2 regions of the Nocardia nepalensis genome follow, and region 1 is predicted to be linked to the other one. Evidence: riboswitches for the same ligand, from Rfam matches in the RefSeq annotation. Region 1 holds a riboswitch; the other holds the start of a gene.
The links. A riboswitch is a leader RNA that binds a small molecule or an ion and turns the genes downstream of it on or off. The one in region 1 is predicted to bind thiamine pyrophosphate.
Positions count from the first base shown of each region.

Region 2: linked by a shared signal. The riboswitch ahead of thiC (phosphomethylpyrimidine synthase ThiC) and the one ahead of ACHQ4I_RS21820 (purine-cytosine permease family protein) in region 1 are both predicted to bind thiamine pyrophosphate.

Region 1 is NZ_JBKBET010000028.1:219,072-234,333, forward strand. Features, by position in the region: gene frdA (fumarate reductase (quinol) flavoprotein subunit) at 1-1,332, opposite strand, end outside; gene ACHQ4I_RS21760 (hypothetical protein) at 1,356-1,589, opposite strand; gene ACHQ4I_RS21765 (TetR family transcriptional regulator) at 1,702-2,337, opposite strand; gene ACHQ4I_RS21770 (VOC family protein) at 2,555-3,061, shown strand; gene ACHQ4I_RS21775 (FAD-binding protein) at 3,052-4,527, shown strand; gene ACHQ4I_RS21780 (TIGR03619 family F420-dependent LLM class oxidoreductase) at 4,529-5,401, shown strand; gene ACHQ4I_RS21785 (fructosamine kinase family protein) at 5,421-6,266, opposite strand; gene ACHQ4I_RS21790 (helix-turn-helix domain-containing protein) at 6,326-7,114, opposite strand; gene ACHQ4I_RS21795 (pyridoxamine 5'-phosphate oxidase family protein) at 7,366-7,896, opposite strand; gene ACHQ4I_RS21800 (type 1 glutamine amidotransferase domain-containing protein) at 7,935-8,531, opposite strand; gene ACHQ4I_RS21805 (carboxylate-amine ligase) at 8,646-9,740, shown strand; gene ACHQ4I_RS21810 (DUF72 domain-containing protein) at 9,941-10,744, shown strand; gene ACHQ4I_RS21815 (hypothetical protein) at 10,719-11,000, opposite strand; TPP riboswitch at 11,181-11,298, shown strand; gene ACHQ4I_RS21820 (purine-cytosine permease family protein) at 11,293-12,708, shown strand; gene ACHQ4I_RS21825 (alpha/beta fold hydrolase) at 12,840-14,270, shown strand; gene ACHQ4I_RS21830 (SLOG cluster 4 domain-containing protein) at 14,324-14,803, shown strand; gene ACHQ4I_RS21835 (GNAT family N-acetyltransferase) at 14,800-15,262, opposite strand, start outside.
Region 2 is NZ_JBKBET010000038.1:260,415-275,676, reverse strand. Features, by position in the region: gene ACHQ4I_RS35825 (TetR/AcrR family transcriptional regulator) at 1-330, opposite strand, end outside; gene ACHQ4I_RS35820 (MDR family MFS transporter) at 462-1,940, shown strand; gene ACHQ4I_RS35815 (MarR family winged helix-turn-helix transcriptional regulator) at 2,069-2,530, opposite strand; gene ACHQ4I_RS35810 (VOC family protein) at 2,589-2,996, shown strand; gene ACHQ4I_RS35805 (VOC family protein) at 3,087-3,569, shown strand; gene ACHQ4I_RS35800 (hypothetical protein) at 3,562-3,756, opposite strand; TPP riboswitch at 3,865-3,991, shown strand; gene thiC (phosphomethylpyrimidine synthase ThiC) at 3,984-5,609, shown strand; gene ACHQ4I_RS35790 (VOC family protein) at 5,772-6,206, shown strand; gene ACHQ4I_RS35785 (M12 family metallopeptidase) at 6,303-7,868, opposite strand; gene ACHQ4I_RS35780 (lipase family protein) at 7,979-9,388, opposite strand; gene ACHQ4I_RS35775 (TetR/AcrR family transcriptional regulator) at 9,485-10,174, shown strand; gene fahA (fumarylacetoacetase) at 10,184-11,359, opposite strand; gene ACHQ4I_RS35765 (homogentisate 1,2-dioxygenase) at 11,356-12,606, opposite strand; gene ACHQ4I_RS35760 (TetR/AcrR family transcriptional regulator) at 12,779-13,405, opposite strand; gene ACHQ4I_RS35755 (acyl-CoA dehydrogenase family protein) at 13,557-15,262, shown strand, end outside.

The DNA.
Region 1 (15,262 bases):
TCCCTCGGCGTGGCGGGTGAGGTCGCGTTCCAGCCGGTCCTGTTCGACGCGGCCGAGCGCCTGGACCGCCGAGGTCCGGTCGGCCGTGGCCGAGCTCGCGTATTCTGCGGCGGCACGACCGGCTCGCGCACCGAACACCAGCAATTCGGGAAGGGAGTTCGACCCGAGCCGGTTCGCGCCGTTGATGCTGACGCAGGCGACCTCTCCGGCGGCATACAGACCCGCCAGTGGTGTCGCGCCATGGATGTCGGTGTGGACGCCGCCCATCATGTAGTGGACGACGGGGCGTACCGGGATCAGCTCCCGGACCGGGTCGATGTTCTGGTACTTCGAGCACAGCTCGCGCACGAATGGCAGCTTCGTGTCGATGAGATCCGCTCCGAGGTGGCGTATGTCGAGGTGGACGACGGGGCCGTACGCTGTGTCGATGGTCCGGCCCTTGTCGAGTTCGTGGACGAAGGCCTGCGAGAGCCGGTCGCGTGGCCCTAGTTCCATGCTTCGTAGCACCGGCTGCGGTGATGGCGTCCCGAGGTCGTAATCCTGCAGGTAGCGGTAGCCGTCCTTGTTGAGCAGCCAGCCGCCCTCGGCGCGCGTTGCCTCGGTGATCAGGATGCCGGTGAACGGGAGGCCGGTCGGGTGGTACTGGACGAACTCCATGTCCTTGAGCGGCGCGCCTGCCCGGTAGGCCAGCGCCATGCCGTCGCCGGTCTTGATATTGGCGTTGGTGGTGAACGGATATACCCGGCCGCAGCCACCGGTGCACACGATGACGGCGCTGGCGAGAATGGTTTCGACGCGTCCGGTGGCCAGTTCTATGGCCACGACGCCGCCCACCTTGTCCTCGTCGACGAGCAATGTTGTCGCGAACCACTCGTCGTACCTGACTATGTCCCGATAGGACAGCGTGGTCTGGAACAGGGTGTGCAGCAAGTGAAAGCCGGTCTTATCGGCTGCGAACCAGGTGCGCAGGTTCGTCATGCCGCCGAACGCCCGTACCGCGATGTGTCCATCCGGTCGGCGACTCCATGGGCAGCCCCAATGCTCCAATTGGAGCAGTTCCCGAGGTGCTTCCTCGACGAATGCCTCGACGGCGTCTTGGTCACAGAGCCAATCGCTGCCGGAGACCGTGTCGTATGCGTGCTCGTCCAAGCTGTCGTCGCGACCGGCGACCGCGGCGGCGCCGCCCTCGGCGGAGACGGTGTGGCTGCGCATCGGATAGACCTTGGAAACGATCGCGACACTCAACCGCGGGTTGTGTTCCGCGATGGCGATGGCCGCACGCAGACCCGCGCCGCCCCCGCCAACGATCACGACGTCGTGAAAAGCGGTCATGGTGCCACCCGGGGTGTGGTCGGTCAGGCCTCGAAGTCGGCGCTGTGCTCGTCCATCAGGACCTTGCCGTCATGGCGGACGATTCTGATCCGAATGCTGCCGTCGTGGTATTCGTGCCGAATCCGGCGGCAGCCACAGTCGTAGGTCATATCGTCGATGACCAAGCCCGCTTCGTCGTCTTCGCGGTGGCGAGCCCCGGCCCTCTGCTTCCCGCACGGGGCGCGTTCCTTGCTGAACTGCTCGGTGGCGCTGAGCATTTCCACCTCCCGGCAACCCGGTAGCACACCTGATTGATCGGTAGGAACATAAGCGTACCCGCATTGCGCCGGGGCCGCAGGAGGCATTCCGGTCTGCTGGACGTTAGCCACATCATGCGCCACCGGGAGTCGCCTGGCGGATGGGCACGGTGAGCATGGCGACGATCATGTCGATGATTTCGGCCGCGTCGCTGTCGGGGTCGGCGGTGCGCACACCTGCTTCCAGGGCGCGTTCGTAGTCGGCGATCAGGGCGAACATGACGGTCGCCATGGTTTCCAGGCGTTGGCGGCGCCGGCGCGGTGGCAGTTGTGGGAGGGCCGCGTCGAGGCGGGTGGCGATGATGCGCACGGCGGCGCGGTCGGCGCCGGCGAGGCGGCGGGCGTCGGCGATCACGGGGTGGGCGCGCACCACTTCGAGGAAGCGGCCGTAGTGGGTGATCCCCGATGTGCCGATGAGTTCGAGGATGGGGGCGGTGAGCATCGCGACAAGTGTGCGGATCTCATGCGCGGTGCCGTCGGCCTCGTGCTGGGCGAGCAGTCCCATCCGCCGGTCCTCGAGCCAGTTCATGCGGCGTTCGACGATGGCCTCGATCAGGCCGCCCCGGGAGTCGAAGTAGTAGTGCACCGCGGAGTTGTTGCGCTGGCCCGCGGCGGCAGCGATATCGCGCAGCGGGACATCCACGCCGCGTTCGGCGATGAGTCGTTCGCCGGCGTCGAGCAGTGCGGCGCGCGGATCCTCGATGGCCATGCCAGAACTGTACTAAACCCAGGTATTGACGATGTTAAGCATCAGTGATTAATTGGGGGCGTGCGAAAGGAACGTGTGCCAGTCGTCACCGGAGCGGGCTCGGGCATCGGCGCCGCGCTGCGCGGAAAAGCTTGTCGCACAGAGTTTTGGGCACAGCGTGAACACCGCCGCCACCGCGGGCGTGGTGCCGGTGGCGCAGCAGAGTCGAGGTGATCCGATGACCGTCGCGCGGGGTCCGATCTTCCAGCTGTGCTGGGTGGTGCGCGATATCGAGGCGGCGCAGCGGGAGTTCAGCGAGCGCTATGGCGTGGCGGAGTGGTTCACCATCCCGGATGTGCATTTCGGGCCGCAGTCGTGCGAATTGCACGGCGCGCCCGCCGATTACACGATCACCGTGGCGTTGGGGTATGCGGGCGGTCAGCAGTTGGAGCTGATCGAGCCGAAGTCCGGGATCAGTTTGTACTCCGAACATTTGGCGACCGCGGGGCCGGGACTGCATCACCTCGCGTGGGTGCCCGAGGATTATGACGCGGCGCTGGCGGAGGCGAAGGCCGCCGGGGCGGAAATCATCGCGCGGGGTGCGTTCGAGGGTGTCGGAATGGAGTTCACCTATCTCGACGGGGGTGCGCTCGGTTCGGCTGTGGAGCTGATGCGGTTGTCGGCGGATATGAAGGCGATGTTCGATTACCTTATTCCGGAGGGGTTTTCGAATCCATGGGCGTAGGAACCGAACTCCCCCAGCTCATTACCGGCCCGCTCGAATGGGACACGACCGCGGACGTGATCGTGGTCGGCTTCGGGATCGCCGGGGCATGCGCGGCGATCAGCGCGGCCGAGGCGGGTGCGCGGGTGTTGCTGCTCGAGCGCAGCGGCGCTGCGGGCGGGGCGTCGGCGTTGGCGGCCGGGCATTTCTATCTCGGTGGCGGCACACCGGTGCAGTCGGCGACCGGCCACGCCGACAGTGTCGAGGCGATGATCGCCTATCTCGAGGCGGTCACTCCCGAGCCCGACTCGGCGAAGATTCGCGCGTACTGCACCGAGAGCGTCGCGCATTTCGAATGGCTGGAGGCGCACGGGATCGAGTTCGAGCGGTCGTTCTATCCCGGGAAGTCGGTGGTGCAGCCCGGGACCGAGGGGCTGATGTGGACCGGCAACGAAAAGGTATGGCCCTACCGCGATCAGGCCTCGCCCGCGCCGCGTGGACACAAGGTGAACGCACTCGCCGAACGCGGCGGGCAGCAGGTGATGGCGGTGCTCGCCGAGCGGGTGCGGGAGTTGGGCATCGAGGTGCGGTACCAGACCAAGGTGGAACAGCTCGTCGCCGACGGGGACCGGCGAATCATCGGGGTGCGGTGGCGCGAGGGTGCGGCCGCGGGTGCGGTGGTGCTCGCAGCCGGCGGCTATGTGATGAATCCGGAGATGGTCGCCGCCTATACCCCGCGATTGGCCGAACATTTTCTGCCGCTGGGTGTGCCCTCCGATGACGGGCTCGGTATTCGGCTCGGGCAGTCGGCGGGCGGTGCCACCGCACAGATGGACGGGGCGTTCATGACGGCGTCGTTCTATCCGCCGGCCGATCTGCTGTACGGGATCATCGTGAACAAGGCGGGGCGGCGGTTCGTCGCGGAGGATTCCTATCACGGGCGCACGGCGGGTGCCGTTGTCGCGCAACCGGATTCGATGGCCTATCTGATCGTCGACAGCGAGCACATGGTGTGGCCGGAGCTGCCGATGGTGAAATTTGTCGACGGCTGGAACCGCGTCTCGGAGATGGAATCGGCGCTCGGCATGCCCGATGGCGCCCTGCGCAAGACCCTGACCGCGTACAACACCGCGGCGGCAGAAGGACGCGATCCCGAATTCGGCAAGCATCCCGACTGGCTGACGCCGTTGACCGAGGGCCCGTGGGGTGCCTTCGATCTCACACCGGGCAAGGCGACCTACGTCGGATTCACCCTCGGCGGATTGTGCACCTCCGTCGACGGTGCGGTGCTGCGCGCCGACGGGTCGGTGATCGCCGGGCTGTACGCGGCGGGCGCCTGCGCCTCGAATCTGGCGCAGGACAGTTGCGGCTATGCCAGCGGGACGTGTCTGGGTGAGGGGTCCTACTTCGGGCGCCGCGCTGGTGCGCATGCGGCAGACATATCGAGGGCGCGCGGCGCCGAAAGTACCGGGATGGAAGGCGATTGAGATGCGATTCACCTATGCCGAGACGATGACGGACCCGAGCTATTACGTGCCGCTGGCACAGGCCGCGGAGGCGGCCGGGTATACGTCGATGACCATTGCCGACAGTGTGGCCTATCCGAAGGAATCCGACGCCACCTACCCCTACACCCCCGACGGCAGTCGGGAGTTCTTGGAGGACAAGCCGTTCATCGAGGCATTCGTGCTGTCGGCGGCCATCGCGGCGGCCACCACGACCCTGCGCCTGACGCCGTTCGTGGTGAAGCTGCCCATCCGCCCACCGGTGCTGGTGGCCAAACAGGCCGCCTCGATCGCGGCGTTGAGCGGCAATCGTTTCGGCTTCGGCGTCGGGATCAGCCCGTGGCCGGATGATTTCCAGATCATGGGTGTGCCGTTCGAACATCGCGGTGCGCGCATGGACGAATGCATCGATATCGTGCGCGGGCTCACCGCGGGCGGCTACTTCGAATTTCACGGGCAGTACTACGACCTGCCGCCGATCAAGATCAGCCCGGTGCCGACCGAGCCGATCCCGATCCTGATCGGCGGACACAGCGGCCCGGCATTGCGGCGCGCGGCTCAGCGCGGCGACGGCTGGATGCACGCGGGCGGCGACCCGGCCGAGTTGGACCGGCTGCTCGCGAAACTCGATACCCTGCGCGCCGAATACGGCACCCGCAAGGACTTCGAGGTGCACGTCATCTCGCTGGACGGATTCACCGTGGACGGCGTGAAACGGTTGGAGGACAAGGGCGTCACCGATGTGATCGTCGGCTTCCGCTACCCGTACACCACCGAACCCGATACCGAAGCCCTGGACACCAAGATCGCGCACCTGTCGCGGTTCGCGGAGAAGGTCATCGCGAAAACGAGCTGAGGCGAGCGGGGTACCAGCCTTATCGGTGCGTGGCGGCGCGGGCGGCGGCGAGTGTTCGGGATCGGTAGGAGCTGCCGAAGAGCGCGACGTGCACGAGGAGTGGGTGCAGCTGGTGCAAGGGGATGCGGGTGCGCCAGCCGTCGGCCAGTGGGTGGGTTTCGTTGTAGGCGGCCCGGATTCGGTCCAGGTATGGTGCGCCGAACAGGGCGAGCATCGCGAGGTCGGTTTCGCGGTGACCGCCGTGGGCGGCCGGGTCGATGAGCAGTGCGCGGTCGGCGGTCCACACGATGTTGCCGGCCCACAGATCGCCGTGGATGCGGCTGGGTGGTTCGGGTGGACCGGCGAGACTGTCGATGTTCTCGATCACACGCTCGAGCAAGCCGATGCCGTCACGACCGAGATCGGCCGCGGCGCGTGGCAGGTACGGGGCGAGGCGGTATTCGGCGTACCAGCGCGCCCATGAACCGTCGACCTGTGTGTTGTCCAGCGGCAGATCGGCGATCCAGCCCGACCAGCTCGCGCCGAACAATCCCGGCGAATCCGCATGCAGCGCAGCCAGATCGCGGCCGAAGCGCTCCGCGGCCGCCGCGCTCGGCGAGGCTTGCGAAAGCCACGGCAGCACCAGCATGCGCTCGTCGACGGCCAACACCTCGGGAACCAATTCCGGCACTCCCGCGCCGAGCCACCGCAGCCCCGCCGCCTCCGCTTCGAATACCGCCGCCTGGTCGAGTGCCGCCTTCACGAACACGTCGCGCCCGTCGTCGAGAAGGGCCCGATGCACCGTCCAGGAATGACTCGATCCCAGGTCGGTCACCGCACGCACCCCGCTGCCGAGCAGCTCGGCGAGATGGGCCGCGTCCGTCACTTCCGTCCCCTGCCTGCTCCCACGCCTGCGAATCTATCGTGTCCGGCTGCCGCAACCGGTCATCGCGACGCGGCGTTGAGGCGCTTCTTGGTTTCCTCGTCGGCGGGGAAGAACGATTCGATGGCGAGTTCGGCGACGGTCACGTTCATGGGAGTGCCGAAGACGGTGGTGACGCTGATGAAGGACAGTTCGTGGTCTTCGTGGCGCAGGCGTAGCGGCACTATCGCCTGGTCCGGTTCGGGCAGGACGAGATCGGCCTCGCCACCGGGATATTCGCGCAGTTCATCGCGCAGCTCGATCAGTTCGGGCGAACCGGTGACCTCGATTTGGCGGGACAGGCGCTCGAAGATATGGCCGCGCCATTCGGCGAGGTTGGCGACGCGGCCGGCCATGCCGTCGGGGTGCAGGCTCAGGCGCAGGGCGTTCACCGGTGCGGTGAGCAGCTTCGAGTCGATCCCCTGCAACAGCAGTGCGACACCGGCATTGGCGTCGATCATGTTCCAGCTCTGGTCGATGGCCAGCGCCGGATACGGTTCGTGTCCCGCGAGGATCTGGCGCATCGCACCGCGCACCGCGTCCATCGCGGGTGTGTCCAGGGATGGTTCGGCGTAGGCCGGAGCGTATCCGGCCGCGAGCAGCAGCCGATTGCGTTCACGCAAGGGAATCTCCAGCTGCTCGCACAGGTGCACGACCATAGTGCGGCTCGGGTTGGCCCGACCTGTTTCGATAAAACTCAGATGCCGTGCGGAGGTTTCGGCGCGCCCGGCCAATTCCAGCTGACTGAGCCTGCGCTCGAGCCGCCAGTGGCGCAGCAGGTCACCCGCTGTCTGCGTACTCACCCTGCCGATCCTACGAACCGCAGCGCTTCGAGACGATTACCTCGCGGGTAATCGACGAGGCTCCGGCCGCGCAAATCCCGCCCGCTTACCCCGCCGGTAGTCCACACCATGGACCTAGTGCTGATCGTCTGCGAGGGCGACAACCTCGCCTCGGCGAAGACGATCGAGCGCAACGGCGGCGTGCTCGAGGACGACCAGGACAGCGAAGTGAGGCGCTAGTGGGTCGCGACCGGCGCGCCGATCACACAACGCACGAGCTGTCAGAATCGCCAGCGGGTTGCGCCGCCCGGTTCCACGGTGGACAGAGCGGTGGCGGTGAGCGCGGTGAGGCGATAGACGTGCCAGGGCGGCGGGCCTGCGGAGGGCGCGCTGTATGCCGCGGTGAGCGCTCGGCCGGTGTCGTCGACGCGGGCGGGCCAGCCCTGCTCGACATAGCGCTGTGCCATCTCGGCGACCGCCGCGGGATCGATGACCTGGTTCGCGGTGCCCTCGACCACCAGATCGAACTCGTGGGTGGATACGCTCACCGAACAGCGTGGATCGCGAGCCAGGTTGCGGCCCTTGCGGGTTCGCGCGCCGGTCACGAACCAGAAGGCGCCATCGACCCAGAGGGCGCCGATGGCGGTGACGTGTGGGCTGCCGTCCGGGTTGATCGTGCTCAGCCAGCAGGTGTGCCGGTCCGGGCCGCCGCTGCCGGGGGCCTGTTCGATGCCCGCATCGAGGCGTTTGCGAATATCGGCCCAGTCGAGCGGCGGCAGCTCGTACAGGTCGGCGAGATTGGTTGCGTCCATATCGGTAGGACGGTCCGAGGATCGCGAACTCACCGGCATCAGGCCAGCTCATCGCCGATGAATGCCTGCGCCGACTCGGCCGCGGTGAGCTCCGCGGCGATCGCGTGCGTGAATTCGGGGAGGTCACCCGGATGGCGGGAGGTGATCAGCGGCCAGCCGTTCTCGTCGGAGCGCACCACCGGACGGTCGATCCAGCGACCGTCGGCATTGATGACATCGGTGCGCAGCGAGTGATAGGAGGTCAGTGTTTTGCCCGAGACGACATCGGCCTCCACGAGCAGCCACGGGCCGTGGCAGATCGCCGCGACCGGTTTTCCCGCACGCACGAATTGTTGCGCCAGATCCACGGCACGCTCGCAGACGCGCAGCTTATCGACATTCACCGTGCCGCCCGGGACGACGAGTACGTCGAAGTCGTCGGCCTCGATATCGTCGAGCACCGCATCCGGCTGCACGACCTCGTCCTTGTCGACATCGTGGTGAAAGGTCTGCACTTCGCCGCGCTCAGGGGTGGCGTGCACGGCCACGGCTCCGTGTTCGCGCAGCCAGTCGAGCGGTATCCGCAACTCGTCGCGTTCGACTCCGATATTCGCGGTGATGACCAGTGCTCGTGCACCGCGCAATTCGTCGGGCATGCCGGCCCCCTTTCTCTCCGGGTGATTCACTACGGTCGACCTACCCTGCCGTTGCGCGCTCAAACGAACGCCCAACGCGTTCAGCGATTGCACCGCGAGCAGTAAACTCCAGTAATGGACGCGGCCTCGCCGACTGTCGGCGTGGAAGAGGAGTTCCTCCTGGCGGAGCCGATCAGTGGCGCCCCGAGCCCGCGCAATGTCGAAGTCGCGGCGGCGGCGGGCGAGATCGGGATCGCCCTGAAGTTGGAACTGACGCGCTGTCAGGTCGAAACCAATACCGAGGTGCACACCCGCACTTCCGAATTGCTCGATGACCTGTGCCGACTGCGCACGGGTGTCGCCAGTTGCGCCGAGAAACATGGTGCCCGCCTGCTCGCCGTCGCGGTGCCGCCCGCGGTGCCGGACGCGTTTCCGGTCACCGATACCCCGCGCTACGCCCGCATCGAGCGCAATTTCGGGATGCTCGCGCACGAGCAGGGTTTATGTGGCTGCCACGTGCACGTCGGGATTCCGAGTCGGGAAACCGCGGTGCAGGTCGGGAATTACCTGCGGCCCTGGCTGCCGGTATTGCTGGCATTGACCGCCAATTCCCCGGTCTACCGCGCCACCGATACCGGATACGCCAGCTGGCGCAGCATTCAGTGGCGGCGGTGGCCGAGCGCCGGTCCGCCGCCCTTTTTCGACTCCACCGCGGCCTACGACGATATGGTCGAGATGATGATGGCCAGCGGCAGCATTCTCGATACCGCGATGGTGTATTGGGATGTTCGGCCCTCGGTGTCGTTTCCCACCGTCGAGGTGCGCGTCAGCGATATTCCGGCGACCGTCGAGGAAACGGCCTTATTGGCCACGCTGATTCGCGCCGCGGTCGTGATGGCGCAGAACGATACCCGACCCCCGCCGCGGGTACCCACCGAACTCTTGCATGCCGCCTATTGGAAGGCCGCCCGATCCGGCCTGGACGGGGCGGGCCTCGACACCATCACCGGCCGCGCCTTCCCGAACCGCAGGCTGCTCGCCCAGTTGATCGACTACGTCACCCCCGCGCTCGAGCAGTCCGGCGACCAGGACTTCGTCAGCGATACCGTCGCGGCGATCGTGGCGCGTGGCAACGGCGCCCGTCGGCAACTGGCCGCGCTGCATGCGCACAACGACGTCACCGATGTCATCGACACCCTCGCCGCCGCGACCCTCGAAGGCTGTTACTGAGCCGAGCCGAAGACCGGGTGCAGCCCACCATCACGATATGCACCGCACCGAGCACGAAGCCGGCTCAATGCAGAAAACTCCACTGCGCCAACGCTATTCGCCGCTCGACCGCGCTCATCGCGCCCTCCCCGGATCGTCTACTACACAGCGTCGCTACTATATCGGTCACCCGAAAGGGGCGCGCGTGCTTCGATGGAGATATGCCCCTGCTCGTCGGCACCTCGGGTTGGCAATACAAGGACTGGCGCGGCGTGCTGTACCCGGCGGACCTTCCGCAGCGTCTGTGGCTGGAGGCCTACGCCGCGGGATTCGCGACCGTCGAGAGCAACAACGCCTTCTATCGACTGCCGAGCAGCGAGACCTTCGCGGCATGGCGTGACCGGACGCCGCCCGGATTCTGTTTCGCGGTCAAGGCGAGTCGCTTTCTCACCCATATCAAGCGGCTGCGCGAGCCCGAGGAACCCGTCGAACGGATGATGGAGCACGCATCCGCGCTGGGCGAGAAGCTAGGCCCGGTGCTGCTGCAACTTCCGCCGACGCTGCGCGCCGATCCGTCGCTGCTCGATGCGTGCCTGCGTTGTTTTCCGACGGGCACCCGGGTCGCGGTCGAACCCCGACACGAGTCGTGGTGGATTCCGGAAGTCCGTGCCGTACTGGCGGAATGCGGTGCCGCGCTGTGCTGGGCCGACGTTGGTTCCCGTCCCGTCACACCGCTGTGGCGAACAACGGATTGGGGCTATCTGCGCCTGCACCACGGACGGGCGACGCCGTCGCCGCGCTACGGGCGCCAGGCACTCGCCAGCTGGGCGCGGCGACTGGCCGAGACCTGGCCGGACCGCGAGGACGTCTTCGTCTACTTCAACAACGACCCGGGCGGCGCGGCCGTCCACGACGCCGTCGCCTTCGCACGCGCAGTCGCCGGAGCAACCGTCAGCCGGACTCCGGATCCCGCGGGACCGGCAAGCGCGGCAATGGCTTTCAGCCGCCGATCACGGCGTTCATGATGGTGCCCGCACTGGTCGCGATGACGCCGCCGAGCATCGCTCCGGCGAGCATCTTCGGCGAATCCAGCTGGCCACCATTCCACTTCTCCCACGCGAACCTCCCGCCCGCGTAGGTGACGCCACACACGCCCGATAGCAGAACCATCCAGGTCAGATAGCGGACCATCTGCAGGATCTTGTCCGAGTTGGGCGGGGCCTCCGGCGTCGGATTGTCGATTTGGGCCAGAACGGTTTCGTGCACGGCGATCAGGATCATGGCGCGTACTCATTCCAGTCGATGCGGACGGTGAGCGACAGATAACCGAGCGATAACCAGATCGGTACCGCACAGTATGAGCGGTATTCGATATTTTCGTGGGCGGTCCGCGAAACCTGTCTGGAATGTCCGAAGGCCGGGCCGGGCGCGGTGGGAGGTGGGTGTAGCATTTCGCGCGAATAACCTCAGCGCGGGAGCTCGGGCACGGCCGGGCTGAGAGGGCGGACCCCACCGTTTCGCCGACCGCATGAACCTGTCCGGGTAATTCCGGCGTAGGGAGAGCGGTACCGGGATGTCTGCACCCAGCCTTGATCAATCCGAACGGCGCGAAGCACCGCTGACCCTGGACCAGCCCGCGCCCAAGGTGCTCTCTTTCTGGGACCAGAGCGCGTTCTGGGCGAACCTCGGGGTCAGCCTGATCGCCTTTTCCGGTGCGTACACCGTGCTCGCGCCGAATACCGATGGTGCGGCCCAGATCTCCATCGCCGCCGGCATTCTCGCGATGGTCATCGGGACGGTGGTCGGCGGACTCATGCTCGGACTGGCCGCGGTGCCGGGCGCGAAGACCGGCAAACCCGCGATGATGTTGCTGCGCGGGCTGTTCGGCGCGAAGCTCAGCTATCTGCCGACGGTGCTCAATATCGCCCAGCTGATCGGCTGGGGCACCTTCGAGCTGATCGTCATCGGCAATGCGGCCGCGGAGTTGTTCGACGGTGGGCCGCACTGGGTTTACGTGGTCGCCGCCGGTGTGCTGACGACGGTGTTGACGATCTGGCCGCTCGGTTCGGTGCGAATGCTGCGCCGGTTCGTGACCGTCGGGGTGGTGATCGCGTTGATCTGGTTCTACATCCAGTTCGTGCGCGCGGGTCTGCCCGATCTCACCACCAACCCGGGCCCCAAGGGCGAGGGACCATTCGGCGTCGACTGGAACCTCTTCTGGATCGCCACCGACGCGGCGCTGGCGGTCTCGGTCTCGTGGGTGCCGGTGGCCGCCGACTACACCCGGCATTCCCGCAGCACCGGTGCCGCATTCGGCGCGGCGAGTGGAGCGTATGCCTTCACCCAGATCATCGCCTATGTGCTGGGTTTGTTCGCGCTGGCGCTCGCATCCGGCGACGCAGGGGCGTACTCGCCGTTCCTGAATGTCGCTCTGGGCGCGGTGTTCTTCTTCATCTTCGTCGTCCGCGAGGCCGACCAGTCGTTCGCGAACGTGTACTCCACGGCGGTCTCGATCCAGAACCTCGCGCCGCGCATCGATCGCCGGGTGCTCTCGATCGGTCTCGGTGTGCTGATCACGCTGCTGGCGCTGCGGCTGAATATGGAGAACTACTTCGGTTTCCTCGGCCTGATCGGTTCGGTATTCGTGCCACTGCTCGGCGTGCTCGTCGCGGACTTCTTCCTGCGCGCGAAGGGCAAGTGGAATACCGAGGCGAACGCGCCCTCGCGCTGGGGCATGGTTTTCGCATGGCTGGTGGGACTTTCGGTGTACCAACTGATCAACCCGGGCGATGCCGGGGTGTGGACGGACTTCTGGGTGAACGTGCAGGAGAAGCTGCACTTCACCAAGCAGGCGTGGATGAGTGCGTCGCTGTTGTCGTTCCTGGCCGCGGTGCTGCTCGCCTGGGTTCTCGGGCGGATCACGGTGTCCCGCAGGTTGGTTGGTCCGCCTGCCCGAAGGGCTCGAGATTTCGCGGAGGATCGCGAGTAGTTCGCCTATACGCCTTGTGGCTCTGCTGATCTCGATCGACCGCGGTTGCGGCGCTGTCTACCCCGTTGCGGCCCAAAACTTTCCGCTCACGCAATCTTGCGTGTCACGCAAGATTGCGTATCGTGAATGGCGTGGCATTCGTACTCGGGTTGCGGGAACGCAAAAAGCTGGCGACTCGGGAAGCGCTGGGGTTCGCGGCGCTGCGGCTGGCGGTCGAGCACGGTCTCGACAATGTGCTGGTCGAGGAGATCGCGGCCGCGGCGGGCGTCTCGCCACGCACGTTCAACAACTATTTCGCCAGTAAGTACGAGGCCGTCTGTTCGGTGGCGGTGGATCGAGCCCGTCGGATCGCGGACGGACTGCACGATCGTCCGGCGGCCGAATCACTGTGGCCCGCCGTCATTCACGCGGTACTGGCCGAATTCCGTGATGACGAACTGCCCGATCCGGTGTGGACCCGCGGGGTTCGGCTGATCACCACCGAGCCCGCGCTGCAGGGCGAATATCTCAAGGCCCAAGCCGTCATCCAAGAGGCCATCGCCACGGCCATTGCCGAACGCACCGGCCGCGACCTGCACTCCGATATGTTCCCGCAGATCATGGCCGGCGCGATCGCGACGGCGCTGCAGGTCGCCATCGACCGCTGGGTAGATGCCGATCCGCCCACCGCGGCACTGCCCGTCATCCGGGAAGCGTTGCGGCAACTGTCCTTCCTACCAGGAGCCTTTCCCATGGACGTCCCCACCAACCACACCCTCGCCGTCCCCGGCGCCACGCTCTACTACGAGATCCGCGGCACCGGTCCCCTGCTGTTGCTCATCCCCGGCGGCAATGGCGACGCGGGGTCCTTCGACCAGATCGCCGAACTACTCGCCGATCGCTACACCGTGGTCTCCTACGACCGGCGCGGGTTCTCCCGCAGTCCCGAGGACGGTGCGATCGACCACCGCGTCGAACTCGACGCCGCCGATGCCGCGGCCCTGCTCGTCCACCTCGGCGACCAGCCCGCGGCGGTGCTCGGCAGCAGCTCCGGCGCCATCGTCGCGCTCGAATTGCTCACCGCACGTCCGGAACTCGTGCATACGCTCATCCCGCACGAACCACCGATGGCGACCGTACTGCCCGATGCCGACAAGTGGCTGACCTTCTTCGACGAGGTCTACCAGACCAGCAAGTCCGAGGGGTTCCCCGCCGCACTGGCCATCTTCGCCGAGGGGGTCGGGCTGAATCGGCCGCAGGGCGACCCGAACGAGGAACCCACACCGGAAGCCGCCGCGATCAGCACGCGCGTCCAGCAGAACATGATGTTCTGGATGGAGCACGAAATGCGTCGGTACGTCCGCTACACACCGGATCTCGACGCCTTGCGAGCCGCGGCGGACAAGCTGGTTCTTGCCGTCGGGCACGACTCCAAGGACGCCTTCCCCGCCCTGCCCAGCGCGGTGCTCAGCGAACGCCTCGGACTCGAGATCCTGGAGTTCGCGGGCGACCATGTCGGATACAGGTCCGACGCCGCGGAATTCGCCACCCAGCTCGATACTTTGCTGGCCAAGCGCGGTTAGTGACTATGCGGGGTGACCTCTGAGAAACCCCTCCCGCAACTATCGTCGACTCCATGGCTGGTCACACCCCTCCACAGGTCGCGGTATGCGGGCCGAGTGCCTGCACCGCCGCCGAGGCCGAATGGGCCGAGGAAGTCGGGCGACTGCTCGCGACCGCCGGTGCCACCGTCCTGTGCGGCGGCGGCCTCGGCGTCATGGCCGCGGTGGCCGCGGGCGCCGCGCACGCGGGCGGTCTCGTCATCGGCATCCGCCCCGACACCGACCGCTCCGCCGCCTGCCCCGGTCTATCCGCCGTCCTCTACACAAATATGGGCGAGGCCCGCAACGCCATCCTCATCCAGTCCGCCGACGCCGTCATCGTCATCGGCGGCTCCTGGGGCACCCTGTCCGAACTCGCCTTCGCCCGCCACCGCGGCACCATCCCCGCCATCTCCCTCGGCGGCTGGCAACTCCACGACGCCGCCGGAAACCCCCTACCCGCAGCACAACTCGCCACCGATCCCGCCGACGCGGTCCACCGCGCCCTGAGCTAGGCGCGAATGGCCCGGGCCGTAGGGATTGTTCGCCGAAAGGCTTGGCGCGGACCACCTTCCGGGCCTGGGGCGACCACTTCGGCCGGGGTGAAGCCGAGGCTTTCGTAGAACGCCCGGGCGGGGGTCGCAGCGGGGTGCCCGAGACCGAAGGTGATCACCTCGACGGTGGCGGGAGCCCGGACGAATCTGTGCAGCGCGTCCATTATCAGAGCCCGACCGACACCGACACCTCGTGCCTGTTCGGAGACGACGAGCCAGCGGACGTGATATGTCGGGGCTCGGCGAACGCCGAACAACAACCCGCCCAGCACGATCGGTCCGGAGGAAGCGATCAGTGCCGTCCCACGCCGGATGTTGTTGTCCAAGGCGTCGTGGAAGCCGGGCTCGTCGACCATCGGGCCGAACCAGTGCTCGACCTGCGTCGCCAGCGACAAAAAGGCTGGGATGTCGTGCTGTCGA
Region 2 (15,262 bases), on a different contig from region 1:
GAAGGCGACGATGCCGGGATCGTCACTGCGCGCGGTGCGGGTGCGCATCAGATAGTCGCGCAGTCCGTGGATGACCGATTGCCCGGCGGGCCGATCGCGGACGGCCGCGACCAGGTCGGCTTCGATATCCGCGTCCAGGTCGAAGACCAGTGATTCCTTGCTGGGGAAATGCTTGAACAGTGTGCTCAGTGATACGTCTGCCGCCTCGGCGACCTCCCGGACGCCGACATTGTCATAGCCGCGTTCGGTGAACAGCTGTGTCGCGGCGTCGGCGAGGGCCTGCCGCGTCTGGGCCTTCTTGCGTTCACGCCGCCCGGTCGTCGCGGTCATGCCGTCGACTCTACCCGATTAGGCTATCGGCACCAAAGTCGGAGCGGTTGTACTTTTGTAGCGGCTGTGCTTTTCTGGATTGGTCGGCGGCCCCGGTTGCCGGTGACAAGTCCCGAAGGAGGTGGGCGGCCGTGTCCGCAGAAATGACCGAAACGAGAACCGCATCCGCGCGATCGATCCGATTGGTGCTGGCCGGGGTGCTGCTGGCGATGCTGCTGGCAATGTTGGACAACGCGATCGTCGGCACCGCGATGCCGACGATCGTGCGCGAGCTGGGCGGACTGTCCCAGGTCGCCTGGGTGGTGACCGCATATGCCCTGCTATCGGCGATATCGACGCCGGTATGGGCGAAACTCGGCGACCTGTACAGCCGAAAAACCGTGTTCCTCAGTGCGATCGGCGTATTCCTGATCGGCTCGGTGCTGGCGGGCGCGTCCTGGTCGATGTCCGCGCTGATCGGATTCCGCGCAGTGCAGGGCCTCGGTGCGGGGGGCATCGCCGTCTCCGCGTTCGCCCTCATCGGCGCGCTGGTTCCGCCGCGCGAACGCGGAAAGTACCAGGGCATGACCGCCACCGCGATGGCCGTCGGCACCATCGGCGGGCCGCTGCTCGGCGGCGTGATCACCGACGGACTCGACTGGCGGTGGGCCTTCTACATCAATATTCCGCTGGGCCTGGTGGCCTTCGCCTGGTCGTGGTGGCTGCTCGATCTCCCGGTCGTGCGCAGAAAGGTGAGCATCGACTACGCGGGCATCCTCGCACTGGCGACCGCGATCGCCGCGCTGGTGCTGATCGCGACCTGGGGCGGTGTCGACTACGCGTGGCTGTCGGCCCCGATCATCGGGCTCGCCGTGCTCGCGGTCGCCGCGTTGGCCGCATTCCTCGTCATCGAACGCCGGGCCGCCGATCCGGTGATTCCGCTGGGGATCTTCCGTACCCGCAATCTGACCCTGGCCGCACTGACGGCCCTGGTCGGTGGCGTGATCATGTTCGGATCGGTGCTGTATCTGCCGCTGTTCCAGCAGACGGTGCAGGGTGCCTCGGCGGCCAACTCCGGACTGCTACTGCTGCCGATGATGATCCCGCTGCTGGTGGTCTCCCAGATCGTCGGCAAGCGCATGACCGCGACAGGGAAGTACAAGGTCTTCTTCATTCTCGGCGGGTTGTTCCTCACCGCCGGTGCCGCGCTCCTCACCACGGTTGACGCCGAAACCGGTCGGCTGGCAACGGGATTCGCAATGGCGCTGATGGGCGCCGGACTCGGCTTCTCGATGCAGCTGGCCACCGCCGTCGCCCAGAACAGCGTGGAGATGGCGAATATCGGCGCGGCGTCAGGCGCGGTCACACTGTTCCGCACCCTGGGCGGATCAATCGGCGTTGCGGCCTTCGGATCCCTGTTCACCAAGGCGCTGCAGGGTCATGCGCCAGCCGATGGGCACGGGTATCTGGAGGCCTTCGCCTCCGGCACCGGGCAGGTGTTCCTGGCCGCCACCACGATCTGCGCGCTCGGTCTGGTGACCGCCTGGTTCATCGAGGAAGTTCCATTGCGCGGCAAGGTGACTGGGCCGGTTGCGCAAGGGGCGGCGACCGAGACCACGGCTGCTGCCTGATGCGGTACGGCGCCCGCTCGATCACACCGGGATCGGGCGGGCGCTATGTCGGGTCGGGAGCGCAGGTGCCATGCCGCGGTCTCGGTCCGATTCTGAAATCCCAACTCGGCCAGGATGCTGCGGAGGGGTCAGTCCGCGACGGCGTCCGGGTGGGTGTGTTCGAACAGCCGACGCATCATGTCCGACAGTGCGATTCGTTCGTCCTGGCTGAGCGGGGTGAGGATGTCGTCGCGCACCTGGCGTGCCTCCCTGTCGAGGGCGCGCAGCGCCGCTCGGCCGGTCCTGGTGATCCGCACCGACATTCGGCGGCGATCGGCGGGATCGCGGGTGCGTTCGACCTGACCGGCGCTCGCCAATTCGTCGACGATTTTCGCCACATCGCTCGGGTGGATATCGAGCCGGATACCCAGATCGCGCTGCGCGTGCGGGCCGAAATCGGCGAGCGCGGCGAGTACGGCCATATGCCACAACCGGAGTCCGCGGGCGGCGAGCCGATCGGCGAATCGGCCGCGCGCGACCTTACCCACTCGTGACAGCAGATAGGTGTCGAGCCCGAGCAGGCTCGGCGGAAGTGCGCGCACGGATTCCATGCGACAAATTATAGGGGCCGACCTACGATAGGTCCGCACCTACTAATTAGGAGACATCGTGGACGCCCTGCACCCGAGACTGCTCGTCACCCACTTCGCCGAATGCTTCGAGTTCTACAACGCCGTGCTGCCGGAGCTGGTCGGCGCGAAGTTGATCAAAGGGACTGCCGCCGGACCGTACGCGAACTGGGATGTCGACGACCAGGCAGTGCTGGTGCTCTTCGCTCGCGCCGCGATGGCCGAGGTCGCTGGCACCACCGACCTGCCATCGACCGTGCCGCCCGCGCAAGACGCGGTGATGTTCGTGTGCCGGGTATCCGATGTCGACGCGGGTCTCGCGCTGTGCCTGCGCAACGGCGCGAAGCTGGTTGCCGTCGCGGTGGATCGTCCGGAGTGGGGACCGAACCTGCGGACCGCGCACCTGCGCGATCCGGAAGGCACATTGATCGAACTCCAGTCCTACTGACTCCGCTCGAGAATGAACGTCGGACTGCGATGAATTCCGGCCTCCCGCGCCGTCGGCACTAGTACAGGCACACCGATCGGGAGGTCCACCATGCAGAAAATCGTCACCAACCTCTGGTACGACACCCAGGCCGAGGAGGCCGCCGAGTTCTACTGTTCGCTGTTCGAGGATTCGAAGATCACCAACGTCGTGCCCTACACCGAGGCCGGGCCGCGCGAAGCCGGACTGACGATGCTGGTCGATTTCGAACTCAACGGACAGAAGTTCACCGCCATCAACGGCGGCGGCGACTACCACTACTCCCACGCCATGTCGCTGCTGGTCAATTGCGACGGCCAGGAGGAGGTCGATCGGCTCTGGTCGGCGCTACTGGCCGACGGCGGCCAGGAGATCGAATGCGGTTGGCTCAATGACAAATACGGCGTGCCCTGGCAGATCTGGCCCGCCGAAGCCGACGCCCTGGTCGCGAGCAGCGATCGCGCGGCCGCGAACCGCGCCATGCAGGCCATGCTCGGGATGAAGAAGATCGACCTGCAGGGCATGCGCGACGCCTACGACGGCAAGATCAGCTGATCTGCCAGGAGCCGACCTCGCGGTATCCGGAGTTGTAGATGGCCGAACCGTCGCCCTCGACCAACTGGTAGTGCTTCACATTGCCGCCCCAATAGCGCAGGATGCGGCCGAGCTCATCGGCGAGATCGGCGGGCGCCCGGACGCCTTCAGGCAGGACATCCAGGTCTACCTCCAGGGTGAATTTCACCTTGTGGAATCTACCGGCGTGCGGCCGGCGGTCCTGCGCATCCCTGTAGGTTCCTCCCATCGCCGGGCGGGGCGCGGACATGGAAAGGTATCGTCGGGCGGGAAAATTCACACACCCAACGGGGGCTCGCACCAGCGGGCTGAGAGGACGGCTAGCCCGATCCGGGCGTTCAGGGCCGTCGACCGTATGAACCTGACCGGGTAATGCCGGCGTAGGGAAGGATATTCATGGGCACACCTGTCGACTCCGTGACCACCGGTCCGATCGAAGGCAGCGTCAAGCACTACCAGGAGGTCGATGACCTGCGCATTCCGGTGCGCCGGATCAACCTGACCAATGGCGAGCACTTCGACGTCTACGACACCTCCGGCCCGTACACCGACGACACGGCCACCATCGATCTGGAGGCGGGTCTACCGAAGCTGCGCGACGGCTGGACCAAGCCCGAGGTCGCGGGTCCGCCGACCCAGCTGGCCTGGGCGCGCCAGGGCATCATCACCTCCGAGATGCGCTTCATCGCCGCGCGCGAGGGCGTGACCGCGGAGTTCGTGCGTGACGAGGTCGCCGCCGGCCGCGCGGTCATCCCGGCCAACCACAAGCATCCGGAGCTGGAGCCGACCATTATCGGCAAGAAGTTCCTGGTGAAGATCAATGCCAATATCGGCAACTCGGCCGTGTCCTCCTCGATCGCGGAGGAGGTGGAGAAGATGGTGTGGGCCACCCGCTGGGGCGCGGACACCATCATGGATCTGTCCACCGGCAAGAACATTCACGAGACCCGCGAGTGGATTCTGCGCAATTCCCCCGTCCCGGTCGGCACCGTGCCGATCTATCAGGCGCTGGAGAAGGTGAACGGCGATCCGACCGCGCTCACCTGGGAGATCTACCGCGACACCGTGATCGAGCAGTGCGAGCAGGGCGTCGACTATATGACCGTGCACGCCGGTGTGCTGCTGCGCTACGTGCCGCTGACCGCCAAGCGGGTCACGGGCATCGTCTCGCGCGGCGGATCCATCATGGCCGCATGGTGTTTGGCGCATCACCAGGAATCGTTCCTGTACACCAACTTCGCCGAACTCTGTGAGATCCTGGCGCGCTACGACGTGACCTTCTCCCTCGGCGACGGCCTGCGCCCGGGCTCCATCGCCGACGCCAATGACGAGGCGCAGTTCGCCGAGCTGCGCACCCTCGGCGAGCTGACGAAGATCGCGAAATCCCATGGTGTGCAGGTGATGATCGAGGGTCCCGGCCACGTGCCGATGCACAAGATCGTGGAGAACGTGCGGCTGGAAGAGGAGCTGTGCGAGGAGGCGCCTTTCTACACCCTCGGCCCGCTCGCCACCGATATCGCGCCCGCCTACGATCACATCACCTCGGCCATCGGCGCCGCGATCATCGCCCAGGCCGGTACCGCGATGCTGTGCTACGTCACTCCGAAGGAGCACCTGGGCCTGCCCAACCGCGACGACGTCAAGGTCGGCGTGATCACCTATAAGATCGCCGCCCACGCCGCCGACCTCGCCAAGGGCCACCCGCACGCCCAGGACCGCGATAACGAATTGTCCAAGGCGCGCTTCGAATTCCGCTGGCGCGACCAGTTCGCGCTCTCCCTGGACCCGGACACCGCCCGCGATTACCACGACGAAACCCTCCCCGCCGAACCCGCCAAGACCGCTCACTTCTGCTCCATGTGCGGCCCGAAGTTCTGCTCCATGCGTATCTCCGCCGATGTACGGGAATACGCTGCTCGCCAAGGACTTTCGGATGCCGAGGCGATCGAGGCCGGTATGGCGGAGAAGTCCGCGGAGTTCGCCGACCACGGTGCCCAGGTGTATCTGCCTGTCGTGTCGTAGTTTCGACCGCAGCGCTCATTCCCGATCGGATCTCGAGACCGGAATGGGCGCTGTGGGTCGTCGCCGGTAGTCGGTTGCGTTGCCGAGCGGAGTTTGTCGGCGGTCAGTGCGAAGATGCCGGTTGTTCCAGGCCGAACAGGTCGCCGACAGATGGGAGCCGTGATGGGCAAGGAGTTCCAGGTGACGTACGACTGTGCCGATCCGGGTGCGCAGGCGGCGTTCTGGGCGGAGGCGTTGGGCTATCACTTGCAGCCGCCACCCGAGGGCTTTCCGGATTGGACGACTGCGTTGATTGCCTGGGGCGTACCGCCGGAGCATCACAACGATCGGTCGGCCATCATCGATCCCGATGGGGTGGGGCCGCGCCTGTTCTTCCAGCGGGTGCCCGAACCGAAGTCCGCGAAGAACCGCGTGCACCTGGATATTCGTGCTGCGCCCGGTCTGACCGGCGATGAACGGATGATCGCGTTGGAAGCCGAGGCGACCCGACTCGTCGCGATCGGTGCGACGCGACTCAGCCGTACCGAGCCGGGCGGTATGGACGCTGGCCACATTGTCCTTGCCGACCCCGAGGGCAACGAGTTCTGCCTGGACTGAGGAACGATTTCGAATTCATCGCAGACGAAAGGCTTGTCACCGACCGGTTCGGGGTCCGGTCGGTGACGTGCGGATCGAGTTGCGGCCGCTAGGCCCTCACGTGTACATGATTTTCACGGTATTGACGTCCTCTGCGCTGAGCCCGCTGCGCTGACCGATCGCAGCCCCTCCGCTCGCGACGATGCATTGCAGTGTCGCGTCTCGCGAGGTCTGCACAATCCGGCTGCTGCCTGCTTTGACCAGCATCATGGTCAATCGACCATCGAACGAAACGAGTGCCGGTCCGAATCGGCTCTTGTTGTTATCGCGAGCGTTCGCCTCGCTCCAACCGTAGGTGAAGCGAACGCGTGTGCCAGTGGTGCCGATGAGTGGGGTCGATCTACCGAAATACGTGTGCCATACCGTCCCGGCCGCGTCGGCGTATGCCATATGAAGTTTCATATTTCCGTCGTCGCCGACGAATTCCGCCAGCGCGGGAGCATGGCGGCTGGATTCCTGATTCGGAATCGGAACTCCGGCCGGGTCACTCCAGGTACGCCCATCGGCGGATGACGAGTGGTACAGGAAGTCATCACTCTGCCCTCGGTGCACCATGTGCAGTTGACCGTCGACGCTGAACGCGGCCAACGCCGGAGTGTCCCTGCTCCACTGTCGGGGAATCGGTGACCCCTGCGGATTCCGCGTCCAGGTCAGTCCATCGGCGCTGAACAAATGGAACAACTCATTGCTGTTCTTCCCGCGGTGCACGAGGTGCAACTCGTTGTTGAACTCGGCCAACGCCGGAGTGCCGCTGCCCTCCTCCGTATTGAGGATCACGACCGGGTCGCGCCAGTTACGCCCATCATCGGACCGCGAGTGGAACAGCAAGTCATTGCTGTGCCCTCGGTGCACCATGTGCAGTTGCCCGTCGACGCTGAATGCGGCCAACGCCGGAGTATCCCCGCTCGCTCGCCCTGGCACCCGAGGCCCTTGGGTCCACAGCGCCCCGTTCGAGGTCCACGAGTGCCAGATATCGGTCGAATCGGGACCCCACGGTCTGAGACTCGATGGGCCGACGTGGACCATGTGCAGTTCACCCTTGGAGGTAAACGTCGCTACCGATGGCGCATGCCTACTGAACTCCCGTGGCACCGGCACCGATGGATACCACTGAACACAGAATTCGCCGTTGCTCGGGTAGTGCATGATCGAGCCGAAGTCGTACGGCCCGGGGTGCAGGCCGGTTCGCGGTTTGTAGTTGATGACCTGGTCGGTCAGGACATTTTGGAGGATAACCGTGACAAAACCTTCGCGGTCACTCCGCGTCTGTTCATGCAGGAGACCGACGGCGTGGCCGATCTCGTGCATCACGTTACCGTCTTGAAAGTCTCCTGTGGTGTCACATCTGACCTGCGTCTTCCCATCCCTGCCCGGCAAGATGAACCATTTCTTTCCGATGTCACTCGAGCAGCTACGGTCGGCGGCCACGAACTCGACAAAGAATGGCTCGCCCATTTGCTGCGCAAGAGTCACTTTAATGTCGGTCGTGGCATTCCATTTGCTGATCGCCGATAACACGACGCCGAGTTGTGGTGATCCTGTCGGGAAGTCGATGGGGTTGATGATGAATGGAACCACATCATTCGGCCACCGCGAAAGCTTGTACGGTATTGCATGTCCCATGCCCGATCTCCTGTCTGCGAGTGCCGTACAGTGCGGACTGACGCCGTAGAAGATTCGTGCCGCAGTCTACTGCGGGTGCCATTCGTGATCATCGGGTTTCCGCTGGGTGGTCAGCGTTCCCGCGGACCGATCGGGAATCCGAGTGCGCCGAAGGTGGCGTTCAGATTGATTTCGATCTGGGTCAGCAGCGCATTGAAATCGGCCAGCATCGAGACCACGTTCTCGGTGCGGCAGCCGAATTGATCGGGTGCGTTGGGCGCCAGGCGTGACTTCAACCAGTTGAAGGTGTCGGCCATGCCGAGTGACGGCAGGGTCAGATGCTCGCTGAGGTGGTCGCGTTTGTAGATGATCGATGCGCCGTCCGCACACCACTGCTGGTCCAGCCGATCGGTGGTCCAGATCGGGACTGCCTCGTCGAGCACGCCCTGATAGATGAACAGCGGCGCGGTGGGGGTGTGCTTGCCGAGCACCGTCGCGTCGAAGACCTCGCGGATTTCCGGCAGCGCGAGATACTGCGCGATCGGAATCGTCAGTATCCGTTGGTAATCGGTGAACATCTGGGTCAGCGCGTTGCGCGGCAGGCACTGTGCGTTGGTCCGGTTCATCAGCGCCATGCCCTCGGGCGTCAGGTACTGATCGCTCGCCTCGCGGAACTTCGGGTAGGCGTTGTAGAGCGAGGAGACGCCGATGCCGATCAGGCTGGAGAACATGGATCCGTTGACGTGCAGCAGGGATTCGACATCCGAGACCGGGGCGCCGAGCGCGGCACCCCGCACGTTCAGCTCCGGCGCGTAGGTCGGCTGCATTTCCGCGGCCCAGCCGCTGCCCATGCCGCCGCCGGAGTAACCCCACAGCGCCACCGGGGTATTCGTGCCGTCCAGGCCGAGCGGTTCGAAGCGCTCCGCGGCCCGAATGCCGTCGAGGGTCAGATATCCCGGCTCCTCGGCCACCGCGAGATGCCCGTTGAGACCCTCGTAATCCGGCACCGAAATGGCCCAGCCCTGGCTGATCAGCGCGGCGATCGCGATCAGCTCGCTCTGCGAATGGATGCCCTCGATGCCCGGCAGTCCGGCGCCCTGCTGCAATACGAACGACGGCGCGCAGTCGATGCTGGCGCTGTCGTAGTAGAACTGCAGCGAAACCAGCGGTCGCGAGCGGTTCGGGTCGGCGCCCGCGGGCAGGATCACCGTGGTGACGGCGACCGTCGGCTGTCCGAACAGGTCGGTGGTGCGGTAGAGCAGCTGCCACGAGCGCACGTTCAGCGGCAATACGGTCAGCACCGCCAGATGCACCGCACGCGAACGCAGAATCGTGCCCACTTCCTGCCCCTCGAAGCCCTCTGGCGGCTGATAGAACGAATCCTGTTGCGGCACCGGCGCAGCGGCGGCAGGTGTGGCGGTGACGCCCCCGGCCAGCAGTGCGGTCGCCACCGCCACCGCTACCGCCACCGTCACCACCACGGCGGCCACGCGTAAGCCGCGCCGAGGTTCGCGGGTCGGATCCCCATTGATCACTGACACGGCAGTCCCTTCCTCATCGACGTGACAGTGATTACAACACGATGTCCTGTTACCAACAAGAAGTCTTGTTGAAATAGCTCCGGCTATGGTCGATACATGACCCGCAGCAAATCCGCCGCGCGGCCCGATCCGACTCCGGCCCGGCGCCGCATCCGTGGCCTCGACGCCGAGCAACGCAGCGCGCAGCGGCGCAGCCAACTGCTCGACGCGGCCACCGAACTGTTTGCCGAGCAAAGCTTTTCGGGAACATCGATCGAACAGATCTGTCAGCGCGCCTTCGTCGGAACCAAGGGGTTCTACGACCATTTCGACAGCAAGGAAGCGTGCTACGTCGCACTGCTCACCCAGATCACCGAGCAGATTCAGCAGCGGGCCATCGAGGCGGCCGCCGCATCCGCCGGGCTGCCATGGCCCGAGCGCGCCGAAGCCATAATCGCCGCCTTCGTGCACGCCATCGCCGACGATCCGCGGCTGGCCAGGGTGACCTTCGGCGAGGCCGGCGGCATCTCACCCGCGGTGGAGATGCAACGGCGCAGTAACCGGCGCTGGGCGGCGGCCTTCCTGGACCGGCAGTGGTCCGGCGAGCCGTCGTCGGATCCGGAGGCGCAGCGCAGGCGAATCACGTTGTCGCTGGCCACCATCGGCGGCATGTTCGAGCTGGTGGCGGACTGGCTGCACCATCACGATGACGGCGGCGCTCCCGATATGGTCGAGACGCTGACCGGGGATCTCCAGCGATTCATCGCCGTGGTCGACGCCGGTGTCCGGGTCGGCGCCGCACGCTGAGCTCAGCGCTCATCGTTGTGCATGCCAGATGCGGCCGCGAACCTCGCCGAGTCCGATGCGCCGCGAATGCGGCCCCGGGGCCGATGCGGTGATGACCACCTCGTCGCCGTCCTCCAGGAACGTGCGATGTAGTCCGTTCACCGCGACGGGTTCGGCTCCGCCCCAGGATAATTCGATGAAGGAACCGCGCTGGTCCGGTGCCGGTCCGGAGATCGTGCCCGAGGCGTAGAGGTCACCGGTGCGGGTGGCGGCGCCGTTCGCGGTGAGATGCGCCAGCATCTGCGCCGGTGACCAATACATTCGGGAATACGGTGGGTGCGCGACCGTTTGACCGTTCCAGCGCACGGCCAGGTCGATATCGAGTCCCCATGGCTGGCTGCCCCGCAGGTAGGGCAGTGGTTCGGGGGTCTGCTCCGGCAGTGGTATGCGGGCCGACTCCAATGCGGCCAGCGGGGTCACCCAGGCCGAGAGCGAGGTCCCGAAGGATTTGCCGAGGAACGGTCCCAGTGGCTGGTACTCCCAGGCCTGGATATCGCGTGCGGACCAATCGTTCACCAGCGCGACGCCGAAGACGTGCTCGGCGAACTGCTCGATATCGATCGGCGTGCCGAGTTCGGAGCCGACCCCGACCACAAACCCGAGCTCCGCCTCGATATCGAGGCGCTGCGACGGACCGAAATCCGGTGTGCCGGAGGCTGTTCGGCGTTGTCCATGCGGGCGCACGATATCGGTGCCCGAGACCACCACGGTGCCAGCGCGTCCGTGGTAGCCGACGGGCAGATGGCGCCAATTGGGCAGCAGCGGTTCGGAATCGGGGCGGAACAGTCTGCCGAGGTTGGTCGCGTGGTCGATGCTGGCATAGAAATCGACGTAGTCGCCTACCTGCACCGGCAGCTTGGTGCGCACGTCGTGCAGCGGATGCACTGCCGCCGTGGGTATTTCGGTATCGATCAGCTCCCGGATCCTGGCGCGCGTCTCGCGCCAGCGGCGCGGTCCCTGCGCCATGAAGGCGTTGAGGTTCGGCGCGGCGAATACCGGATCCTCCAGTGCCGCGGCCAGATCGATGACCTGGTGGCCGATTCGCACGCCGACCCGGAAATCCCGGGCCTCGGGTGCGAAGACGCCGTAGGGGAGATTATCGGGGCCGAACAGGTCGTCGTCGGATACTTCGATGCGGGTGCTCATGCGGGCCCACGGCGCTGGTCCGCGTGCGGGCGCTGGGGCCGGTGTCCGTCGGACTGGGGTCCGCGACCCGACCAGGTCCACGCATAGCCCGGATCCTCGCAGGCCAGTGCGCCCTCGCCGAGCTCGAGCGGCCGGAAGGTATCCACCATGACCGCGAGTTCGTCGAAGAATTCGATGCCGATGCTGCGCTCGTACGCGCCGGGCTGTGGACCGTGCGCATAGCCGCCGGGATGTACCGACACCGAACCCTGTCCGATTCCGGAACCCCTGCGCGCCTCGTAGTTTCCGCCGCAGTAGAACATGATCTCGTCGCTGTCGACATTGGAGTGGTAGTACGGCACCGGAATCGACAGCGGGTGATAGTCGACCTTGCGCGGCACGAAATTGCACACCACGAAGTTGATCCCCTCGAATGCCTGATGGGCGGGCGGGGGCTGGTGCACGCGGCCGGTGAGCGGTTCGAAATCGGAGATATTGAAGGTGAGCGGATACAGGCAACCGTCCCAGCCGACCACGTCGAACGGATGCGTCGCGTAGATCATCCGGGTGCCGACCACGCGACCGCCGGGACGGTGCTTCACCAGGACCTCGATATCGGTGCCGGTGGCGAGCAACGGTTCCTGCGGCCCGTGCAGATCTCGCTCGCAGTACGGCGAATGTTCCAGCAGCTGACCGAATTTCGACAGATAGCGCTTCGGCGGGGTGATGTGGCTGGATGCCTCGATGACATAGGCGCGCAGCGGTTCCGGGCCGCTCGGCAGCCAGCGGTGCGTGGTCGCCCGCGGAATCAGGACCTGGTCGCCCTGACGTGCCGCAATGGCGCCGAAGACCGTTTCGACCACGGCGGCACCGGATTCCACGTACACCAGTTCGTCACCGATCGCGTTGCGATACAGCGGTGAGGCGCCCTTGGCTACGACATAGGAGATCCGCACATCCGCATTGCCGAGCAGCAGTCGTCGGCCGGTGACGGGATCGGTTCCGGCGGGGGTATCACCGGGGAAGAGTTGGTGCAGCCGCAGATGCCGGTGGCGCAGTGGATGATTCGGGGTCAGGGACTGGTCCGGCAGCTCCCATACGGTCGAGTCCACGATGGCGGGTGGCAGGCCCCGGTGGTACAGCAGTGCGGAATCGCCGGAGAAACCCTCCTCACCCATCAGCTCCTCGTAATAGAGCTGTCCTTGGTCGTCGCGGTGCTGCGTATGCCGCTTCGGCGGCACCGCTCCCACCTGCCGATAGAACGCCATGACCGCACCTCCGGCTGGACCGCTGGATTTGCCTCCATCGTAGTGCCGCGTGGTGGGGAAGAGGGCCGGATCGTTGGACATATTGTTGGTCCATCGCTGCCTTCAGCGGCATTCCGCCTAGCGATAGGGCGTACTGCTGAACAATTGTCGGGCGCCCGCGGCGCGGTCTCGGTCAGGCGTGGCGCAACGCGCGGTACACGGCGGACCCGACGAACGCCCCGAGACTCTGCGGATCCCAGTCGCCCTCGCCCGTGAGCAGTGTGCGCACCGCGCCCTCGCCGGCCGACACCCACAGCTCCACCAGCACCGGCAGCTTGCGATCGGCGTCCTCGGTACCCCATGCCCGCAGGGTGGGGCGCAGCAGCGTGGTGCAGCGCTCGACGGCGAGTTTGCGACCGCGTCCGAACGAATCCGCAACGGCCGGATCGGGATTGCCGTACAGCAGGCGCCACGCATCGGGCCGATCGGCCGCCTTCTCCAGCAGCGCGCGGAACCCATCGATGAAGACCGTCTCGCCCGCGTCGACATCGCGCGGGGGCAGCACCTCGAGCAGTCCGCCGACGAGGAAGTTCTCCTCGCGCTGGATCAGTGCCTCGATCAGTTCGACACGATCAGGAAAGCAGGCGTACACCACGGGCCGGGTCACATTCATCCGCTCGGCGATCGCGGCCATGGTGACCGCCGCGATGCCGTGCTCGACGGCGATCGCCAGCGCGGTGTCGAGGACCTGGGGGCGGCGACGCTCGGGACCCAAATGCTGTGCCCGCTGCCGTGGCTGCACGGCCGTCTCGCTACCCATGGGCACCAAGATAGCAGCGTTGTACCTTGGGTTCGCGCTGGTCCCGAGCCTGAAGATCAAATTCCTACATCGACGAACAATAATGCTACAGTCGCGAATGAAGTCGCCGGAGCATGCCCGGACGGCTGTTCGCCCGGCCTAGGAGTTATCGATGCCCGAAACGTTGTTCAACCCAAAGACCTGCGAATTCGCCGAGTTCGACGCGCAGACCCGCAGGCTCCTGCGCGCCACCGTGGAGTGGTTCGAGGCCAGGGGCAAGGCGGCGCTTAAGCACGACGACCGGGAGCGGATCTGGTACGCCGACTTCCTCGATTTCGTGAAGCGGGAGCGGGTGTTCGCGACCTTCCTCACCCCGGCGGCCGAGGCGAACGGCGATCCGAACAAGCGCTGGGACACCGGCCGGATCGCGATGATGAGCAAGATCCTCGGCTTCTACGGCATGTCCTACTGGTACGTCTGGCAGGTCACCATCCTGGGGCTCGGCCCGATCTGGCAGAGCGAGAACAAGGCCGCCAAACAAAAGGCGGCCGCGCTACTGGATTCCGGTGAGATCTTCGCGTTCGGTCTCTCCGAAAAGGAGCACGGCGCCGACGTCTACTCCACCGATACGGTGCTCACGCCCCAGCGCGGCGGTGGCTACACCGCCTCCGGCAGTAAGCATTACATCGGCAACGGCAATCTGGCGGGCATGGTTTCGGTATTCGGTCGCCGGGCCGACAAGCCGATCATCGATAGTGCGAAGGCGTTGGAAAGCAAACCGACGCAGGAGGATTACGAGGGGTATCTGTTCTTCGTTGCCGATAGCAAGCACAAGAGCTACAAGTTGCGTCGCAATGTCGTCGACAGCCAGATGTATGTGGCCGCCTTCGATTTGGAGAAGTATCCGGTCGCCGAGGAAGACATCCTGCACCGGGGTGAGAACGCCTTCCACGCCGCGATGAACACCGTGAACGTCGGCAAGTTCAATCTGGGATTCGGCGCGGTCGGCGCCTGCGAACACGCCTTCTACGAGGCGATTACCCATGCCGAGAACCGAATCCTGTTCGGGCACCGGGTAACCGAGTTCCCGCAGGTGCAGTCGCTCGTGACCGACTCCTACGCGCGGCTGCTCGGGATGAAGCTCTACAGCGAGCGCGCCATCGACTACATGCGCTCCGCGTCCCCGCAAGACCGCCGCTACCTGCTGTTCAACGCGATCGAGAAGATGACCGTGACACGGCAGGGGCAGCGGATCATCGAGGATCTCGCCGATGTGATCGCGGCCCGTGGCTTCGAGAACGATATGTATTTCCCGATGGCGATGCTCGGACTCTTCGGGCTGCCGCGGCTCGAGGGCACCGTGCACGTGAATATGGCACTGTCGCTGAAGTTCATGGCCAACTACATGTTCCATCCCGCCGATGCCGGATTGGCCGCGCTGCGTTATCTTCCCGGCGCGGGTGTCGCGCCGAAGGGTGCGGTGCACGCGGTTTCCGGTGCTTTGAGCTGGTCGAGTCGTCGGCTCGCGCCACGCGCGGGGGCGGCGGTGCCCAAGTTGCGTGCCGAATTGGCCGGTGCGAGTTATGAACCCGTGCCGACAACGCGCGATGGGGCCGATGACGAATTCCTGTTCCGGCAGGGACCGAGCAGTGGGCTCGGGCGGATTCGCTTCGGTGACTGGCGCCCGGTGTTCGAGAAGTTCGCGCACGTGCCGAATGTCGCGGTCTTCCTGGAGCAGGCGCTCGCGTTCCAGACCCTGCTCGCCGCCGCCTCGCCGACCGCGGCGCAACAGCGCGACGTGGATTTCCTGTTCGCTCTCGGTGAGCTGTTCACGGCGGTGCCGTATGCGCAGTTGATCCTGGAGCAGGCCGAGATCGA